Regions from separate parts of the Pseudomonas sp. BN414 genome, predicted to be linked through region 1. Evidence: predicted binding sites of a transcription regulator. Region 1 holds the regulator's gene; the other holds the start of a gene.
The links. The regulator FliA, encoded in region 1, starts transcription of late flagellar genes. The targets are predictions, from matches to a motif close to CTAAAGTTTNNNNNNNNNNNGCCGNTAA.
Positions count from the first base shown of each region.

Region 2: the regulator FliA is predicted to act here: its motif matches at 1,920-1,947, upstream of E8E95_RS03830 (methyl-accepting chemotaxis protein).

Region 1 is NZ_SSOL01000071.1:198,601-202,009, forward strand. It holds gene E8E95_RS18970 (protein phosphatase CheZ) at 1-498, opposite strand, end outside; gene E8E95_RS18975 (chemotaxis response regulator CheY) at 519-893, opposite strand; gene fliA (RNA polymerase sigma factor FliA) at 977-1,723, opposite strand; gene fleN (flagellar synthesis regulator FleN) at 1,720-2,553, opposite strand; gene flhF (flagellar biosynthesis protein FlhF) at 2,624-3,409, opposite strand, start outside.
Region 2 is NZ_SSOL01000028.1:67,159-70,567, forward strand. It holds gene gshB (glutathione synthase) at 1-177, opposite strand, end outside; gene pilG (twitching motility response regulator PilG) at 446-853, shown strand; gene pilH (twitching motility response regulator PilH) at 899-1,264, shown strand; gene E8E95_RS03825 (chemotaxis protein CheW) at 1,320-1,856, shown strand; gene E8E95_RS03830 (methyl-accepting chemotaxis protein) at 1,997-3,409, shown strand, end outside.

The sequences.
Region 1 (3,409 bases):
GAGCTTCCCGGACAGCGCATCGGTGTCGCGCTGGCTGCGGGCGAGGAATTGCTCGATGCGGCGGGCCAGGTCACGGAATCCGTCCGCGCCGATTTCCCGACGCATGAAGCGGCCCCATTCCTCACCCAGCTTCTGGGCTTCGTCGCTCAGGCCGCCCAGCAGCGGCGCGCTTTCCTCCACCAGATCCATGGTGCGGTTCGCGGCCTTTTCGGTCATCTGCACCACATAGGAAAGGCGGTCGGTCGCATCGGCGATCTGCGACATCTCCTTGGCATGGGGCAGGTGCGGGTCGATCTGGAAGTTGACGATGGCGTTGTGCAGCTCACGGGTGAGCTTGCCGACTTCCTGGTAGAGGCCGCGATCACGGACGTGATTGAGTTCGTGGATGAGTTGTACGGCGTCGGTGAAGTTGCCTTTTTCGAGGCTGTCCACCAGTTCCCGCGCACGGTCTTTCAGGGTCGACTCGAAGTCTCCCAGCAGGTGTTCTTTCTGGTCCATGGTGCCCTCGCGGCTGACATTCAGCCGTTGACCCGCTCGAAGATCTTCTCGATTTTTTCTTTCAGGACCTGGGCAGTGAAAGGCTTGACCACATAGCCGTTCACACCGGCCTGGGCCGCTTCGATGATCTGGTCGCGCTTGGCCTCGGCAGTCACCATCAGCACCGGCAGGTGTTTCAGGCGCTCATCGGCGCGTACCGCGCGCAGCAGGTCGATACCGGTCATGCCGGGCATGTTCCAGTCGGTCACGAGGAAGTCGAAGTTGCCGCTGTGCAGCATGGGCAGGGCGGTGGTGCCATCGTCCGCTTCGGCGGTATTGGTGAATCCCAAGTCGCGCAAGAGGTTCTTGATGATGCGTCTCATCGTCGAGAAATCATCAACGATGAGGATTTTCATGTTCTTGTCCAAGTCGACCTCCGTACAGTCTCAAACGTCCCTCTTGCCGGGGACGCCATCCAAATCTGAAAGCGGTGTACCGTTCAGCGCGCGCGCCACTCGCCGAGCCGTGCGCGCAGGCGTGCGGCGCACTGGCTATGCAACTGGCTGACACGTGATTCGCTGACCCCCAGCACTTCACCGATTTCCTTCAAGTTCAGTTCTTCGTCGTAATACAGCGCCAGCACCAGGCGCTCACGCTCCGGCAGGTTCGCGATGGCATCAGCCAGCGCGGCCTGGAAACGGTCTTCTTCCAGATCATGGGAAGGCGAGAATTGGGTGACACCGGCGTCCTCGTGCACACCGCCCTGCTCGCCGTCCTGCAACAGGTCGTCGAAGCTGAACAGGCGGCTGCCCAAGGTGTCGCTCAGGATGCCGTAGTAGTCTTCGAGACTCAATCCAAGTTCGGCAGCAACTTCCTGATCTTTAGCGTCGCGACCTGTTCGGGCCTCGATGGTGCGGATCGCGTCACTCACCATGCGCGTGTTGCGGTGCACCGAACGTGGCGCCCAGTCGCCCTTGCGGACCTCGTCGAGCATGGCCCCGCGGATGCGGATGCCGGCGTAGGTTTCGAAACTGGCACCCTTGCTGCCATCGTATTTCTTCGAGGCTTCGAGCAGTCCGATCATCCCAGACTGCATGAGGTCTTCCACCTGAACGCTGGCCGGAAGGCGCGCGAGCAGGTGATAGGCGATGCGCTTGACCAGGGGGGCGTAGCGTTCGATCAGCTGATGTTGCGAATCCCTTGCCTGTGCCTTGCCGTACATACGCAGCCCCGTGGCGGGTGTCATACAGGGGTTTCCGTGGACGGCTGCCGGACCAGCCGCTCGACGAAGAACTCCAGGTGGCCCCGCGGATTGGCCGGCAGCGGCCAGCTGTCGACCTTCTGTGCGATGGCCTTGAACGCCAGGGAGCACTTCGAGCGCGGGAAGGCTTCATAGACCGCGCGTTGCTTCTGCACGGCCTTGCGCACCGATTCGTCATAGGGGACGGCGCCCACGTACTGCAGGGCGACATCGAGGAAGCGATCGGTAACCTTGGTCAGCTTGGCGAACAGGTTGCGCCCTTCCTGCGGGCTGTGGGCCATGTTGGCCAGCACGCGGAAGCGGCTCATGCCGTAGTCGCGGTTGAGCAGTTTGATCAGCGCGTAGGCGTCGGTGATGGAGGTGGGTTCGTCGCAGACCACCACTATCACTTCCTGGGCGGCACGGACGAAGCTGACCACCGAATCGCCGATGCCGGCGGCGGTGTCGATCACCAGCACGTCGAGGTTGTCGCTGATCTCGCTGAATGCCTGGATCAGGCCGGCGTGCTGCATGGGCGAAAGCTGCACCATGCTCTGGGTGCCGGAGGCGGCCGGGACGATGCGAATGCCCCCCGGCCCCTGCAACAGCACGTCGCGCAGGTCGCATTCGCCATTGATCACATCGGCCAGGGTGCGCTTGGCGGTAAGGCCGAGCAGGACGTCGACGTTGGCCAGGCCGAGGTCGGCGTCCAACAACATGACGCGGCGGCCGAGATCGGCCAGGGCCAGCGAGAGGTTGACGGACACGTTGGTCTTGCCAACGCCGCCCTTGCCGCCGGTCACCGCGATCACCTGTACGGGATGCATACTACCCATTTCAAATACCTTGCCTTAGGGGCCAGTTTGGCGGTCCAGCACCGCCCCACACGGGGCGGCTCACAATTCTTCAACCGGCGCGGCGCGCCGGATTCTGGTAAAGCCCGGCGAACAGATCGGCCATGGCTTCTTCACTCGGGTCCTCCGGAGCCTGGAGGCTGACCGCACGACTCACCAGCTGGTGGCTGCGCGGAACCTGCAGATCATCCGGGATTCGCGGGCCGTCGGCCAGATAGGCTACCGGGAGATGCTGGCCGATAGCCAGTCCCAATACCTCGCCCAGGCTGGCGGCTTCATCCGCCTTGGTGATGATGCAACCGACCAGGCCGCAACGCTTGTAGCTGTGATAGGCCGCCTTGAGCACCTGGCTCTGGCTGGTGGCCGCCATCACCAGGTGATTCTTCGCGTTTATCGCCCGGCTGGCCAGCGCTTCGAGCTGCATGGTCAGGGCCGGATCGTTGACCGGCAGACCGGCGGTATCGATCAGCACCACACGCTTGCGGGCCAGGGGCGCGATGGCCTGGGTCAGGGATTGGCCCGGATCGACGAGGGTCACCGGCACATTGAGGATTCGGCCCAGGGTCTTGATCTGCTCCTGGGCGCCGATGCGGAAACTGTCCATGCTCACCAGGGCGACGTTTTGCGCGCCGTACTTGAGCACGTAGCGGGCAGCCATCTTGGCCAGGGTTGTGGTCTTGCCCATGCCGGCCGGACCGACCAGGGCGATCACGCCACCCTCTTCCATCGGTTCGATCTGCGGCGTGCGAATGGCGTGAGCCAGGTGCGCCAGCAGCATGCGCCAGGCCTGGCGCGGCTCGCTGACTTTGGCCACTTTGTCCAGCAGGGCGCGGGCCAG
Region 2 (3,409 bases), on a different contig from region 1:
TTTCAGCGGGCGCATGCGCGCGCGAGCTTCACCGTTTTTCTGGTATAGGTCCTGCTGCTCCATATAGAACAGGGACCAGCCGCGCTCCTGGGCGGCCAGCAGCATGGCCAGGGAGCTGTCCTTCTTGAAGGAGATTTGCGCAATGGGGTCCATGACGATCCCGAGGCGAACGCTCATGGGGGGTCTCCGCAACAGGTTTCAAGGGGCGCGCCAAGGCTGGCGGGCCGGTTTGGATAAGGCGCTCAGGGTGGCGCCGGCATTGATTGCGGTCAAGGGAAAAACCTTCCTCCCGGGGGGAGGCGGGGCAGATGCGGACGCCGTGTAGCTTGCGTCTGGAGACTGTGCTAAAAATGCCCGACGATTGGGTCGCAGCCCGTCGGTTGTAGGGCCTCAGGCACATATATAAAGCAGAATAACGACTCACCGAGGCGATGGTAGGGCGAACATGGAACAGCATTCCGACGGTTTGAAGGTCATGGTGATCGACGATTCGAAAACGATTCGTCGTACAGCCGAGACTCTGCTCAAGAAAGTGGGGTGTGAGGTCATCACCGCAGTTGATGGCTTCGACGCCCTGGCCAAGATCGCCGATTCCCACCCGAACATCATCTTCGTCGACATCATGATGCCGCGCCTGGACGGTTATCAGACCTGCGCCCTGATCAAGAACAACAGTGCTTTCAAATCCACCCCGGTGATCATGCTGTCCTCCAAGGACGGCCTGTTCGACAAGGCCAAGGGTCGCATCGTCGGTTCCGATCAGTACCTCACCAAGCCTTTCAGCAAGGAAGAGCTGCTCGGCGCGATCAAGACTCACGTCCCCGATTTCACCCCGGTGGAGCAAGCCTCCTGAAGTCCGGCCTGATGGCCGGTGAAGCCTTTCCGTATGGGGAACACCATGGCTCGTATTCTGATTGTTGATGACTCGCCTACCGAGATGTACAAGCTGACCGCCATGCTCGAGAAGCACGGTCACCAGGTACTCAAGGCCGAGAATGGCGCCGATGGCGTGGCCCTGGCCCGCCAGGAGAAGCCGGATGCCGTCCTGATGGACATCGTGATGCCCGGCCTCAATGGCTTCCAGGCGACCCGTCAGCTGACCAAGGACGCCGAAACCAGCCACATCCCGGTGATTATCGTCACTACCAAGGACCAGGAGACCGACAAGGTCTGGGGCAAGCGTCAGGGCGCCAAGGATTACCTGACCAAACCGATTGAAGAAGACACCCTGATCAAGACCCTGAGCGCAGTACTGGCCGGCTGAATGCCGCGGCGGTCCCTGCAACATAATTATTAGAAACAGGCCAAGGCCGGTCGCCATGTCGGATTCGCAATCTCCCTTCCAGCTCCTGTTCGAGATCGACCAGCGCTGTCGCGCGCTGGCGGCGGGCCTGCCTGCGCAACAGCAGGTGGTGCAGAGCTGGAGCGGCATCGGTTTCCGCATGGGCGAGCGCCTGTTCGTCGCGCCCATGGGTGAGGTCAGCGAAGTGCTGCACGAGCCTCGCCACACCTCGCTCCCCGGCGTGAAAACCTGGGTCAAGGGCGTCTCCAACGTGCGCGGACGCCTGTTGCCGGTCATGGACCTGTGCGGCTTCTTCGGCAGCGAGCTGTCGCCCTTGCGCAAGCAGCGTCGGGTCCTGGTGGTGGACCACCAGGAGATCTTCGCCGGGCTGATCGTCGACGAAGTCTTCGGTATGCAGCATTTCCTGGTGGACTCCTTCAGCGAGGAGTTGCCTCCCCTGGAGGCCAGTATCCAGCCCTTCATCCACGGTGTTTTCCATCGCGAGCAGCCCTGGCTGGTGTTCAGCCCGCACGCACTCGCACAGCACCAGGAGTTCCTCGAGGTGGCTGGCTAGGTTCTACGCAGGGCGCCTGGCGTCCTGTACCGGTTCCCGAGGCAGAACCCCGGGGGCCGTGACTTCAAGGTTGGGCCGGCTTTGCCGGCCCTTTGGCGTTACATGGGAATAAAGTGGTTGGTCCAGGCGGGGGCCCGATAATGAAAAGACTAAACGCAGGCAATCTGTTTTCAGGGGTGCGCAGTACGTCGCTGATCGCGGGACTCTTCGTGGTCCTGATCATTGCCATCGTGCTGCTGTTCGCGAACTTCGCGTACCTCAACACCCAGGCGAACTACGACAAGGAATACATCAGCCACGCCGGTGAACTGCGCGTGCTGTCCCAGCGTATCGCCAAGAACTCCACCGAAGCCGCGGCGGGCAAGGCCGAAGCCTTCGCCCTGTTGAAGGACGCGCGCAACGACTTCGAGCAGCGCTGGAACTTCCTGGTCAAGGGCGACGCCTCTACCGGCCTGCCTGCCGCCCCCGTCGCCGTGAAAGGCGAAGTGGATACGGTGCAGAAGGACTGGGACAGCCTGCGCAAGAACGCCGACGCCATCCTGGCCAGCGAGCAGACCGTACTTTCCCTGCACCAGGTAGCCGCCACCCTCGCCGAAACCATTCCGCAGCTGCAGGTCGAGTACGAGGAAGTCGTGGACATCCTCCTCGAAAGCGGGGCGCCCGCCAGCCAGGTTTCCGTGGCCCAGCGCCAGTCGCTGCTGGCAGAACGTATCCTGGGCTCGGTGAACAAGGTACTGGCCGGTGACGAAGACTCGGTACAGGCCGCCGACATGTTCGGCCGCGACGCCAGCCTGTTCGGCCGCGTGCTGAACGCCATGCTCGAAGGCAACGCCGCAATGGATATCTCCAAGGTGACCAACACCGAGGCGCTGGAGCGCCTGCAGGAGATTTCCGAACTCTTCGAATTCGTTTCCGGTTCGGTGGACGAGATCCTCGAAACCTCCCCGGAACTGTTCCAGGTCCGTGAATCCGCCAACACCATCTTCACCGGTTCCCAGACCCTGCTGGACAAGGCCTCCGCCCTGACCACCGGCTTCGAGAACCTGGCCAACGGCCGTGGCCTGAATACCCTGGCCGGCTACGTGCTGGGTGCCCTCGCCCTGGGCGCGATCATCCTCATCGGCCTGGTGATGGTACAGAGCACCCGCAGCCGACTGGCTGAAACCGCCGCGAAGAACGAACGTAACCAGGCGGCGATTCTGCGTCTGCTCGACGAAATCGCCGACCTCGCCGACGGTGACCTGACCGTGGCCGCGACCGTGACCGAAGACTTCACCGGTGCGATCGCGGACTCCATCAACTACTCCATCGACCAGCTCCGCGAGCTGGTGGAAACCATCAACCTGACCGCTGTGCAGGTGGCCGCCGCCGCCCAGGAAACCCAGGCCACCGCCATGCACTTGGCCGAGGCTTCCGAGCACCAGGCCCAGGAAATCGCCGGCGCCTCCGCTGCGATCAACGAAATGGCCGTGTCCATTGACCAGGTATCGGCGAACGCCTCCGAGTCCTCGGCGGTAGCGGAACGTTCCGTAGCCATCGCCAACAAGGGCAAC